DNA from 3 places in the Sporofaciens sp. SGI.106 genome. Region 2 is predicted to be linked to each of the others. Evidence: predicted binding sites of a transcription regulator. Region 2 holds the regulator's gene; each other region holds the start of a gene.
The links. Region 2 encodes Rex, which represses fermentation and respiration genes when NADH is low (regulators of the CRP and FNR family bind a similar motif). Its sites were predicted from a motif close to ATTGTTAANTANTTAACAAT; they were not measured.

Region 1: the regulator Rex is predicted to act here: its motif matches at 1,564-1,583, upstream of ACQRCC_RS06500 (iron-sulfur cluster assembly scaffold protein).
Region 3: the regulator Rex is predicted to act here: its motif matches at 1,988-2,007, upstream of gap (type I glyceraldehyde-3-phosphate dehydrogenase).

What each region holds. Positions count from the first base shown of each region.
Region 1 covers NZ_JBNPMZ010000006.1:78,237-82,595, reverse strand. Annotated here, with positions in the region: gene ACQRCC_RS06505 (GGGtGRT protein) at 1-751, opposite strand, end outside; gene ACQRCC_RS06500 (iron-sulfur cluster assembly scaffold protein) at 827-1,519, opposite strand; gene ACQRCC_RS06495 (DNA topoisomerase III) at 1,625-3,814, opposite strand; gene ACQRCC_RS06490 (GNAT family N-acetyltransferase) at 3,837-4,359, opposite strand, start outside.
Region 2 covers NZ_JBNPMZ010000001.1:73,143-77,501, reverse strand. Annotated here, with positions in the region: gene alr (alanine racemase) at 1-34, opposite strand, end outside; gene ACQRCC_RS00330 (NAD(P)H-hydrate dehydratase) at 35-1,531, opposite strand; gene ACQRCC_RS00325 (redox-sensing transcriptional repressor Rex) at 1,643-2,290, opposite strand; gene ACQRCC_RS00320 (ABC-F family ATP-binding cassette domain-containing protein) at 2,426-4,359, shown strand, end outside.
Region 3 covers NZ_JBNPMZ010000014.1:8,006-12,364, forward strand. Annotated here, with positions in the region: gene ACQRCC_RS10610 (hypothetical protein) at 1-174, shown strand, start outside; gene ACQRCC_RS10615 (hypothetical protein) at 183-641, shown strand; gene ACQRCC_RS10620 (LysR substrate-binding domain-containing protein) at 622-1,884, opposite strand; gene gap (type I glyceraldehyde-3-phosphate dehydrogenase) at 2,148-3,212, shown strand; gene ACQRCC_RS10630 (MarR family winged helix-turn-helix transcriptional regulator) at 3,391-3,825, shown strand; gene ACQRCC_RS10635 (MATE family efflux transporter) at 3,809-4,359, shown strand, end outside.

The DNA of each region.
Region 1 (4,359 bases), on a different contig from region 2:
TACCCTGCTCGATACATTCTTTCTTGTATGTACCTGCAACCGGGTGCTGGAAACGTGTCGGGTTTGTAGAGTTACCTGTGATGGATACGTCTACACCTTCTTTGTGCATGATAGCAACACCTTCACGTACGTCATTTGCTCCGTAGCAGTTAACCTTGGAACGAAGACCATCGGAGTAAGCGATTCTCTGAACCTCTTTCAGTTCTCCTGTATAATAGTCATACTCTGTCTGAACGTATGTGAATCCGTTAATTCTGGAAATAATCTTTGCTGCGTCTTTTCCAAGTCCGTTCAGGATAACACGCAGTGGTTTCTTACGAACCTTGTTTGCTTTCTCTGCGATACCGATAGCACCCTCTGCTGCTGCGAATGACTCGTGTCCAGCCAGGAATGCGAAACAGTCTGTATCTTCCTCAAGAAGCATCTTTCCAAGGTTACCATGTCCAAGACCTACTTTACGCTGATCAGCTACAGATCCCGGGATACAGAAAGCCTGAAGTCCTTCTCCGATTGCTGCTGCTGCATCTGCTGCTGTCTTACATCCTTTTTTGATTGCGATTGCTGCACCTACTGTGTATGCCCAGCATGCATTTTCAAAGCAGATTGGCTGGATTCCCTTAACCTGATTGTAAACATCAAGTCCGGCATCCTTTGTAATCTTCTCTGCCTCTTCAATGGAAGCGATTCCATAGCTTCCCAATACTTCATTGATTTTATCAATTCTTCTTTCATATGATTCAAATAAAGCCATTTACTTGTCCTCCTCGTTTGAGCTCTATATACTATGTAACATTTTGCAAATACGTGCGTATTCCGCTAATTACGGCTACTCCTTACGTGGATCAATAATCTTTGCTGCATCTGCAACACGTCCATACTGTCCTTTTGCTTTCTCCCATGCATCGTTCGGTGTATCACCTGCTTTGATAAAGTCAGTGAATTTTCCAAGACTTACAAACTGATATCCGATGATCTCATTCTGTTCGTCAAGAGCGATACCTGTTACATATCCTTCTGCCATCTCAAGATAACGAGGTCCTTTTGCAAGTGTTCCGTACATTGTACCTACCTGAGAACGAAGTCCCTTTCCAAGGTCCTCAAGACCTGCACCGATCGGAAGACCGTCTTCTGAGAATGCACTCTGTGTTCTTCCGTATACGATCTGAAGGAATAATTCTCTCATTGCTGTATTGATCGCATCGCATACAAGGTCTGTATTCAATGCTTCTAATATAGTTTTTCCCGGAAGGATTTCAGAAGCCATAGCAGCGGAATGAGTCATTCCTGAACATCCAATTGTCTCTACCAGTGCTTCCTGGATAATTCCGTCCTTAACATTCAGTGTAAGCTTACAGGTTCCCTGCTGTGGAGCACACCAGCCAATACCATGTGTCAGACCGGAAATGTCCTTCACTTCTTTTGCCTTTACCCATTTTGCTTCTTCCGGAATCGGAGCCGGTCCGTGATTTGCACCCTGAGCTACCGGACACATCATTTCTACTTCGTGTGAATAAATCATTTTAAAACTCCTTTCAACTATGCATGATTTTATTTCTGTAAGGCTTTGTTATTACTTTAACACCATACCTGTTCTTATTTTCTCACAATTGTCGATATTCGTCAATTAACTTTTTATATGAATTCTGGAAAATGCTTCCGCAAATGCCAGATTCACCGGTTCATCCTTCTGTTTGTTCATATATTTCTGAACATCACGCTTGCTGACCCCTGCGCCCTCCTTCTTCCTTCTCTCCTGAAAAGCGGTCAGTTTCTCCTTATGTCCACAGGAGCATACGAAGGTCTGGGCTTCCCCTTTTCCGCGAAGCATCATCTTTTTGTGACAAACCGGACAGCGCGCATTGGATACCCGGGCAAGAGTCTCTCTGTGTCCGCATTCTCTATCCTGGCACACCAGCATCTCCGCCTTCTTCCCCTGCACCTTCAACATTCGCTTTCCGCAGACCGGACATTTTGTATTGGTAAGATTCTCATGGCGGAAGGTTCCCTCTCCCTGACGGATTTCTCCGATCAGTTCACCGGTGTAATCCACAATTTCTTCCATAAATGCACTGCGCTTCTTCTGTCCCTTTGCGATTCTTGAAAGTTCCATCTCCCACTGGGCGGTAAGCTCCGGTTTTTTCAGATCCTCCGGAACCAGGTTGAGAAGCTGCTTTGCTTTGGCAGTCAGATGAATCTCCTGTCCTTTCTTCTCTAACAAAAAGCCGGAAAATAATTTTTCAATAATGTCCGCTCTGGTCGCCACAGTTCCAAGTCCCCCAGTCTCTCCAAGGGTCTTTGCCATTGCCTTGTCATGGCTTTCCATATATGCCGCAGGATTCTCCATGGCAGACAGAAGTGTACCCTCGTTGAAATATGCCGGTGGTTTCGTCTTACCTTCCGTGATAGTCAAACGAAGAATATCCATGTGTCCTCCCGGTTTCAGTGCCGGAAGCGTCTGATTTTTCAGTCCTGAAGTCTCTTCCTCTGCATCCTCGTCTTCTATGGAAGAATCATAAACCTCTTTCCATCCCTGACTCTTTACCACTTTTCCTTTTGCCGCAAACTGCTCCGTACCAATCTTCACCAGTATCTGCGTCTGCTCATATTCAAACGGCGGATATAAAACTGCCAGAAATCTGCGCACCGCCAGATCATAGATTTTCCTCTCCTCATTGGTCATACAGGAAAAATCCGGTACTTCCTCCGTAGGAATAATGGCATGATGATCAGAAACCTTCTGATTATTTACAAATGGCGCCTTTGCGGAAACAGGTTTCTTCATTACCTTCGAAGCCAATTTCCGGTACGGTCCCACACTGACTGCTTCCAGCCTGTCTTTGATCGTCGGCAGGATATCGGTACTGATATACCGCGAATCCGTACGGGGATAGGTGAGTACCTTATGATTCTCATAGAGTCGCTGCATAATATTCAGTGTCTCCTTGGGTGAGAATCCGAATCTCCTGTGTGCCTCTCTCTGAAGCTCAGTAAGGTCGTAAAGAAGAGGTGCAGAGCTCTTCTTTGGCACTGTTTTCACCTGCTCAACAGTACCGCCTGTTCCTCTCAGGCTCTGGTAAAGCTTCTGTATCCGCTCTTTATCAAAAGAACGGCAGCTTCCGGATTTTTTGTCCTGCCAGGTAAGGGTCAGTCCCTCTCCCACTGCCTGAAGCCCATAATAACTCTGGGGAACAAAGGAGCGAATCTGTTCCTCCCGCTTTGCAACCATGGCAAGAGTTGGCGTCTGAACACGTCCGCAGGATAACTGGGCATTATACTTACAGGTAAGTGCCCGTGTGGCATTGATTCCAACCAGCCAGTCAGCCTCCGCACGGCAGAGAGCCGCATCATAGAGATTGTCATACTCATGTCCGTTCCTGAGTTTCTGGAATCCTTCCCGGATTGCTTTATCCGTCACAGAAGATATCCAGAGTCTCTTGATCGGCTTTTTATTTCCTGCTTTTGCAAGAATCAGCCTCGCCACAAGTTCTCCTTCTCTTCCGGCATCGGTAGCAATGATGATCTCTTCTACATCCTTTCGGTGAATCTGTGTTTTCACTGCCTGATACTGTTTGGCTGTCTGCCGGATTACCTCATAGCGGAAATGCTCCGGCAGCATGGGAAGATCTTCCATCTTCCACTCTTTATATTTCTTATCATAATCTTCCGGATCTGCCAGAGTCACAAGATGCCCCAGCCCCCAGGTAATTACATACTGATTCCCCTCAATGGCTCCGGATATATTTTTCCCGCACTTTAAAACGCGGGCAATATCCCGCGCCACAGATGGTTTTTCTGCTATTACTAATGATTTCATAAATGATAGTTCCTCGCTCTGTCTATTTTATCAGCGTCCAGAAGTCGCTGTCTGTCTTGAATTCCCTGATATCATCCATCTCAAACGGAGCAGTTACCCAGCCAAAGCCCAGATCATTCTTATCATCTGCAGGATAACGGAATCCCAGACCAATCTCAATTCCTTCGGAATCCAGGAAAAAATTATCGTGATATACGCCGTCTTTATCATCACCGGAGAGGACTTCTTTCATTTCTTTCTCACTGAGCTCAGAAAGAAGTTTTTCTGAGTCTGCCTCATCTCTCATTTCCTCTGCCCATTCTTCGATAAAATCCTTATTCAGCTCTACAATGTCCTTTACCTCATAGACATTTCCATTCTTCAGATTCATATTTAAAGTACGAAAGTCCATATGATAATCCGACTCGCTTCCCTCATAATAATAATCCTGATAAACCACACTGATCAGATCTTTTGATAAATAGCAGACCTTATATTCTACAAAGCTTGCCAGAACCGGGGACTTTTCCTGAATTACCTTCTCTTTTATCTTCTCATCCGGATTC
Region 2 (4,359 bases):
TCACTCTTGCACAAACTCTGCTATATTTCTTCATTTAATCCTCCTCCAATTTTCTCAAAACTACTGCCAGATTCTCCGCCAGATCCCGCGCCAGCACGCTGTATGCCCCTTTTTGCTTTCTGGCCGCATCCCCGGCCAATCCATGGAGATATGCGCCCAGGACACCTGCCTCATAAACATCTGTGCCCTGTGAAAGGAGTCCTCCGATAATGCCGGCAAGAACATCTCCCGAGCCTGCCTTTGCCATGGCAGCATTACCTGAGAGGTTCAAAGCCGTGTGCCTTCCCTCACATGCCGTGAGAGTTCGGGCATCCTTCAGCACACAGGTGACCGGATAGTTTTTCACAAACTCCTCCAACATTTCTCTTTTATTCTCCCTGAGTTCCGATACCGGTTTCTTTAAAATCCTGGACATTTCTTTCATATGTGGAGTAAATACAAATTGGTTTTCCCTCAGATCTTTCATATATTTTGGATTTTCTGCCAGTAGATTCAGTCCATCCGCATCAATCACACATGGAACAGCCACATACTCCAGGGTAGTGCGCAGAAGCTTTTTCGCCAGATCTGTCGTCCCGATTCCGGAACCGATGACAACTGTATCTGCCCATCGGAGCAGGGAAATTAACTCTCTCTCATCGAACAAATCATAAGTCGTTATAATTGCTTCCGGAAGGAGCTGCTGAAGAATCATTCGATTTTCTTCTGCCGTGTAGATCTGCACCAGTCCGGCGCCTGTCATATATGCCGCATATGCATTCAGCCAGGCTGCTCCCGCCATCCCCTTACTGCCTGCAATCACAAGCAATCTTCCATAGGTTCCTTTATGGGAATCTTCCCTGCGCTCCGGCATCATTTTCTTAATATCCTTCTCCTCCAGGGCACAGACTGTATGAATATCCTCATCCAGGCATTCTGTATTGATACCGATATCCGTTACGATTACCTCACCGGCCATCTGCCGTCCCGGATCCATATAGAGCCCCAGTTTTCCCCTCTGAAAGGTTACTGTCACATCTGCATGAAATGCATGCCCCAGTATTCTTCCGTCTGCCGCACTGATTCCCGACGGCACATCCACGGCAAACCTGACTGCCTCTGCCTGATTCATCTCTTCAATCAACTCGCCATATCTTCCCTCTATATCTCTATTCAATCCTACGCCAAATAAGGCGTCTACTATGACACTATATTTTCCGGATTTCCATTCACTGACTGTTCCTCCTGCTTTTTCAAACAAATCCATCTGATACACTGTCTCCGGGGTCCTGCTCTCCATGCGTCCCGCCAGAACCGCCTTAACAGAATATCCTTTCTCCAGCAGCATCCTTGCAATCGCAAATCCATCTCCACCATTATTGCCGGAGCCACACACAATGCACACATCTGACAGATCTGTTTTTCGATCTTCCATAACTTCCACACAGGCTCTTGCTGCATGCTCCATCAGTTCCAGAGATGGAATCCCAAGATCACAGATGGTGTGGCGGTCCGCCTCCTTCATCTGATTTCCATCCGGTAAATATATCATATCTCTTTTCCTCCTCTTATTTTCAGCCTGACTATACGCAAAAGACGTGTAAAGAAAGCCTGCACAGCACAGACCGACATTACACGTCCCACTTTCGTTTCAAGACTCACTCTATTCTGTTTTATGCTCCTCGTTATATCGGCTGATATTATAGGATAACCTCATCAGACTCTCTGACAGATGAACATTTTCAACAATGACATGTTCCGGCAGATTCAAATCTGTATGAGCAAAGTTCCAGATTGCTCTGACTCCATGCTCTACCAGTTCATTTGCAACGTCAATCGCTTTTGCCTTCGGTATAGTAAGTGCGGCAATCTCAATATCATTTTTGCCTATAAACTCTCTCAATTCACTCATCATTCGAATCGGAACACCACGAATGGACACACCTGCAAGGGTAGGATTTACATCAAATATCCCTTTCAGAACAAATCCTCTCTTTTCAAATGCCGCATAATTTGCCAGAGCCTGTCCCAGGTTACCGGCTCCGATAATAATCATATTATGGTTCTTCTCAAGCCCCAGGATTTTCCCGATCTCCGTGTATAAATATTTTACATTATATCCGTATCCCTGTTGTCCAAATCCACCAAAATTATTCAGATCCTGTCGAATCTGGGATGCCGTCACCTTCATCTGCTTACTCAGCTCATTTGAGGAAATACGTTCTACACCATTTTCAAGCAACTCGCCCAAATAGCGATAGTATCTTGGAAGTCTTCGTATTACAGCCTGAGAAATTTCTCTTTCTTCCACTAGTCTCACCTTCCCGATTTGTTTCTCTTCATAATATTATATAGAATTGTCAACTCAAAGTCAAACTTTTAGTTGTATTTTGCATAAATTTCGTTATAATTATTGTGAGTAATACTAGGTTTAGGAGGTCATGCCATGATTTTATCATGCCATAACATCAAAAAAGCTTTTGGAGAAGAAGTCATTGTAAAACATGGCTCTTTTCATATAGAAGAACACGAAAAAGCAGCACTGGTGGGTCTCAATGGTGCCGGCAAATCCACGATTCTTAAGATGATCGTGGGGGAACTTTCCCTGGATGACGGTTCTGTCACTCTTGCCAAAGGAAAGACTCTCGGATATCTGTCCCAGCACCAGGAAGTCACTACCGGTCATACGATTTACGAAGAAGTAAAAACTGCCAAGGCAGATGTCATCGAGATGGAGCGTCAGATCCGCTCTATTGAAGAGGAATTATCATCTCTGTCCGGACAGGAGCTGGAAGACAGACTTACCACCTATCATCGGCTGACAGATACCTTTGAGCGGGAAAATGGATACGCTTACGAAAGCGAGATTACCGGAGTACTGAAAGGACTGGGATTTGAAGAGTCTGAATTTGGGAAACCGGTCGACACCCTCTCCGGCGGTCAGAAGACCCGTGTCGCGCTGGGTAAATTATTGCTGACACGCCCGGATGTCCTTCTTCTGGACGAGCCTACCAACCACCTGGATCTGAATTCTATTGCATGGCTGGAGACTTATCTTCTGAATTACCCGGGCGCCGTTCTCATTGTATCCCATGACCGTTATTTTCTGGACCGTGTCGTAACAAAGGTCATTGAAATCGAACTGGGAAATATCATGATGTTCCCCGGAAATTACACAGCCTTCGCACAGAAGAAACAGATGATCCGGGATGCCAGACTGAAAGAATATTTAAACCAGCAGCAGGAAATCAAACATCAGGAAGCCGTCATCGAAAAACTGCGCTCCTTCAATCGGGAAAAATCTATTAAGCGGGCAGAAAGCCGTGAAAAAATGCTGAACAAAATGACTCTGGTGGAGAAACCTGCAGAAATCCACAGTGAAATCCACCTGACACTTGAGCCTTCCTGTGTAAGCGGTAATGATGTACTCTCTGTAGAGAATTTGAGCAAATCCTTTCCGCCGCAGACATTATTTTCCAATATAAGCTTCGAGATTAAACGCGGGGAACACGTAGCAATAATCGGTGATAATGGAACGGGAAAGACCACACTGCTCAAGATACTGAATCAGGTACTTCCGGCAGACAGCGGTACATTTACCCTGGGAACGAACGTCAAAATCGGATATTACGACCAGGAGCATCACGTCCTTCACATGGACAAGACCATTTTTGAGGAAATATCCGATGATTACCCCTCTCTTACCAACACCCAGATTCGTAATATGCTGGCAGCATTTCTGTTTACAGGCGACGACGTCTTTAAACTGATCGGGGATTTGAGCGGTGGAGAAAGAGGTCGGGTATCTCTTGCAAAACTCATGCTCTCAGAAGCGAATTTTCTGATTCTGGATGAGCCTACCAACCACCTTGATATAGCTTCCAAAGAAATACTGGAAAAAGCCCTCAACGATTACACCGGCACCGTGTTATACGTTTCCCACGACCGTTATTTCATCAACCAGACCGCCTCACGAATTCTGGATCTGGTGAACCAGACCTTTGTAAATTATATAGGAAATTACGATTACTATCTGGAGAAAAAAGAAGAACTGACCGCCGCCTATGCCGGTCAGACCATTTCCGAATCCAGTATTTCAGGAAAAAGAGCCGCTGTCACTGCAACCAATCCCTCCACTTCTGCCGTATCCGAATCCAAGCTGAGCTGGCAGGAACAAAAAGAACAGCAGGCGAAAGAACGAAAACGCCTGAACGATCTGAAAAAGACAGAAAACCGGATCACCGAACTGGAAGAACGGGATGTTGAAATTGATGAACTAATGGCTCAGGAAGAGGTATACACTAATTCCGTCCGGTGTCAGGAACTGGCACAGGAAAAAGCAGCGATCGCCGATGAACTGGCTGAGCTTTATGAACGCTG
Region 3 (4,359 bases), on a different contig from region 2:
GATGAAATGAACAAGCAGTTATTACAGCAGGTTAATTCATTAACATCAACTGTAGATTCCTTGAATGCTACAATCAATGCGCAAACACAGCTAATCGCTCAGCTCAATCAGACGATACAGGAACTGAAGGAACACTGGATGAAGAAGCAGTCTGTTATTTTGCGAATGTGGTAATCGATGATATGCTGGTCATTTATTATAATGGCCTTCGGAATGAAGCGGAAAGAAAGATATATGAACATATGCGTAAATCACCATACCGCAATTACGTAAATCGCAGGCTTCCGGAACAGGAAAATGTTATATATTTTATGCTGATCCAGGAACAGAAAAAGGCAGAGAGAATATATAATAGACTTCTGAAACTTCCCAATGTAGAAGATTACAAGATACTTATGTATGACTCCACGGATTATCCTGGATATGCATATATAAAAATATATCACAAAGATGCTACAAGAGATCACATGCTTCAGAATCTGATGGCACTTCTGAATATGGAGAAAAAGATAACATTTGGAAGTATCAAGGGGAAATGTGATGTGTATGTAGAGGATTCTGATAAGAATCTCATGGTGAAAAAGCTGAAACGGTGTTTTGAATCTTTAGACTGTACATTTATTAATATTGTACAGAAATAGGAAGGGTTTCTTTCATGACTTCTATAAACTCTTTTGAACTTCGGGACATGGAGGTTTCCTGAGGCAATGCAATAGCGATAGTCCATTTTCCTTCAAGGCTGTCTGATAAAGGATAGCTGATCAGGTCGGTCTGTTCGGAATACAGATGGATATAAGATTCCGGAAGAAATGTAATTCCTGTTTCTGCCAGTACAAGGCGTTTGATTGTTTCCATATTTTTAGCAGAACAGCATGCAATCGGGTTAAAAGCTACACCTGTTAGAATATGGACATTTTCAAAAATTCTCTGAATTACATTTCGCGGAGGCTGTCGCTTTGCAATCAGCACAAAAGGTATATGTGACAGTTTTAGCAGATCCTGAGCTTCCAGTGGCCTATTCTCTGGTAATAAAAGACGTTCTCGCCATTTTTTGGGTATTACCAGAAAAAACGATTCATCATAACATATCTGATAACGAATGTAATCATCATTATAATTATTAATTCTTGACTCTTTTCCAGACATTGCTGTGTCGGTATTTTCGTGTAAAATGCAAAAATCTACCTGTTTCTCTTTTAACATATTTTTCAGTTTCTGAGAGTTAGCTTCAAGTATCCGTAGTTTGATTCCGGGGAAACGCTTTAAAAATGCCGGCACAATGAGCGGAATCAGATGGCTTCCCAGATTAATCGGGATACCTATCTTTACGGTACCAAGTCTGAGATTTTGAAATTCTTCCAGATCTTGATGAATATTCTGAAAAATAGAATGCATTTTTTCGATATAAAGAAAAAATGTCTCGCCCTGCATAGTGAGATGCAGTCCACTCCTGACAGTTTCAAAGATTGGGAAGGAACAGTAAGTGTTTAAAGTATTGAGCATCTGACTGAGAGATGGCTGGCTGACAAAAAGTACTTTGGCAGCGTTGGAAAGGTTTTTCTTTTTGCGAATCATCAAAAGATGCTCAATTTCCTGTTCTGACCAGTTATGATAGGCAGGTTGCGAGGATGCAGGAAAAAGAAAATGATTCATTTCTTCAATTACTTTTGTAAATGTATGGGCATACTCCAATATCATTTTTCCTTCCGGGGAAGGAGCCAGTTGTTTTTTTGAGTATTGAAACAGACAGCATTCCAGTTCCTTTTCCAGGCTTTTCAAACTTCTTCCGATGGTAGAAGGATTCTTTTTCAGAATATTCGCAGCATCTTTCATAGTAGTACATTTTTCCAGTGTTATTAGCATTTCTAATTGATTGCGTTTCATATAATCTCTCCCTGATGGAATGTCAGATGTAGTTTGTTGTAAAATTAATGTTTTTTTAAGTGTAACATGTATTGAAAAAAGGAGCAAATAAAAGTGCAATTATCCTGATATTTTTATAACAATTGCGTTTTACTTATATCTGTTGTTGCGTTTTACATATTAGACATCGGGAACTATGTCATTCTATAATGTCGATGAAGATATTTGAAGGCAGGTATGAGAAAAATAATCTCATACTCATTATTAAAAAAGGAGTGTATGAAATGGTAGTAAAGGTTGGTATTAACGGTTTTGGACGTATCGCACGAGTGATTATGAGAATTTTGGAGGAAAGAGATACAGATATTGAAGTATGTGGAATTAATCTTCGAAATGCAGATGTAAAGCGTATGGCTTATCAGATGGAATATGATTCGGTCTTTGGACGCTTTAAAGGAAAGGTGAGAGCGGAAAAGGATTGTCTGGTTATTAACGGAAAACACATTAAGGTCTTTTCTGAATCGGATCCGGCACAGATAGATTGGGCTTCTTGCGGAGCGGAATACATCATTGAGTCAACAGGTGTATTCAGAACACTTGAGGATTGTCGTAAACATTTAAATGGTGGTGCGAAAAAAGTGATTTTGACTGCCCCTGGGAAGGATGAAAATTTTCCTACTTTCGTTATGGGGGTTAATAATAAAACCTATGATCCAAGTATGACAGTTATATCTAATGCTTCCTGTACGACGAATTGTCTTGCCCCGCTGACAAAAGTAATTAACGATGCTTTTGGGATTGAGCGGGCATTGATGTCAACGATTCATTCTTCGACTTCAAAACAAAAGCCGGTGGATTCAAACGGTGGACGGGATTGGAGAACCGGACGTTCTGTATTTAATAATATTATTCCTTCCACGACAGGTGCAGCAAAGGCAGTGGGCCTTGTCTTGCCGGAGATGCAGGGCAGAATGACGGGAGTGAGTTTCCGGGTGCCTTCCAATGATGTGTCTGTTATCGATGTAACAATGCAGTTGAGCAAACCTGCAACCTATGCACAGATTTGTGAGGTTGTAGAGGATGCCAGTCTTACATCTATGAAGGGTATTATTGAATATAATGATGATGAGATTGTATCCGGTGATATAAGAGCTAATTTCAATACCTGTGTGTTTGATGTGAAGGCAGGTCTTATGCTGGATGAGACCTTTGTTAAATTGATAGCGTGGTATGATAATGAATGGGGTTATTCCAATCAGTGCATCAGTCTGGTTCAGTATATTGCACGTCAGGATGAGAAAGCAATTCATGGCACGGTATGTTCGGAACCGGATGTAACGATTGATTAAGTATGGCTATCCTGGTGTTCCCACCATAATTCACATCATTGACCACTCCTGCCGGGGATTCCACATGTGCCAGTTCCCCAAGTTAGGAATTCCATTGGCGTTAATACATTAAGGTGTAATTTCAATCTTGAAAGTAGTCCGAAATCGTACTATAATACCACTGCGAGGTGACAAGATTGTGGACATTAGACATAGATTAAACAAAAGTTATAATGAATTGAATGGATTATACCATGATATTAGTATGAAGCTTGGTTTATCAGACAGTGAATCAATGGTTATGTATATGCTTTATGACACGAAGGAACCGTTGACTCAAAGCGATATTGTAAAGGCTACCGGATTAAGCAAACAGACTCTTAATTCTGCTATCAGAAAGCTTGAAAAAGGGGAAATCATCCTTCTGGAAAAACTAAATGAAAAATCGAAAAAAATAGTGATGACGGATAAAGGACGAATAATTATTGCTCAAAAGATAAAACCGTTAGTTGATATGGAAGACCGTGTTTTGGATTCCTGGACGGAAGAAGACAGATTGAAATATCTTGAGCTGATTGAAAAGTTTAAAGAACAATTTGAAAAGGAAGTAAAAGCGTATGATAAGGGACAATAGCATCCAGCTATCAGACCATTTCACGTATAAAAAGCTGTTTCGATTTGTTATTGCACCAATATGTACCATGCTCTTTACATCCATCTACGGTATTGTAGACGGCTTTTTTGTATCGAATTATGTAGGAAAGACAGCATTTGCATCACTAAATCTGGTTATGCCTTATATTATGATGATTGCATCAGTGGGATTTATGTTTGGTTCGGGTGGAAATGCGTTAGTATCATTGCACCTGGGGCTTGATGAAAAACAGAAAGCGAAGAAATATTTTTCTCTTATCGTTTATACACTGATTGGAATAGGTGCGGTTCTTGCTGCTGTTAGTATTTTTCTTGCACCTGGTATCTCGAAACTTCTTGGCGCAAGTGAAGAAATGCTTCCCTATTGTGTATTGTATTTAAGAATAAATATGATTGGTGTAGTGTTTTTTATGCTGCAAAACCTGTTCCAAAATTTTTTGATTACTGCTGAAAAACCGAGAATTGGATTTGCCATTACGTTGATAGCGGGATGTACGAACATGCTGCTTGACTG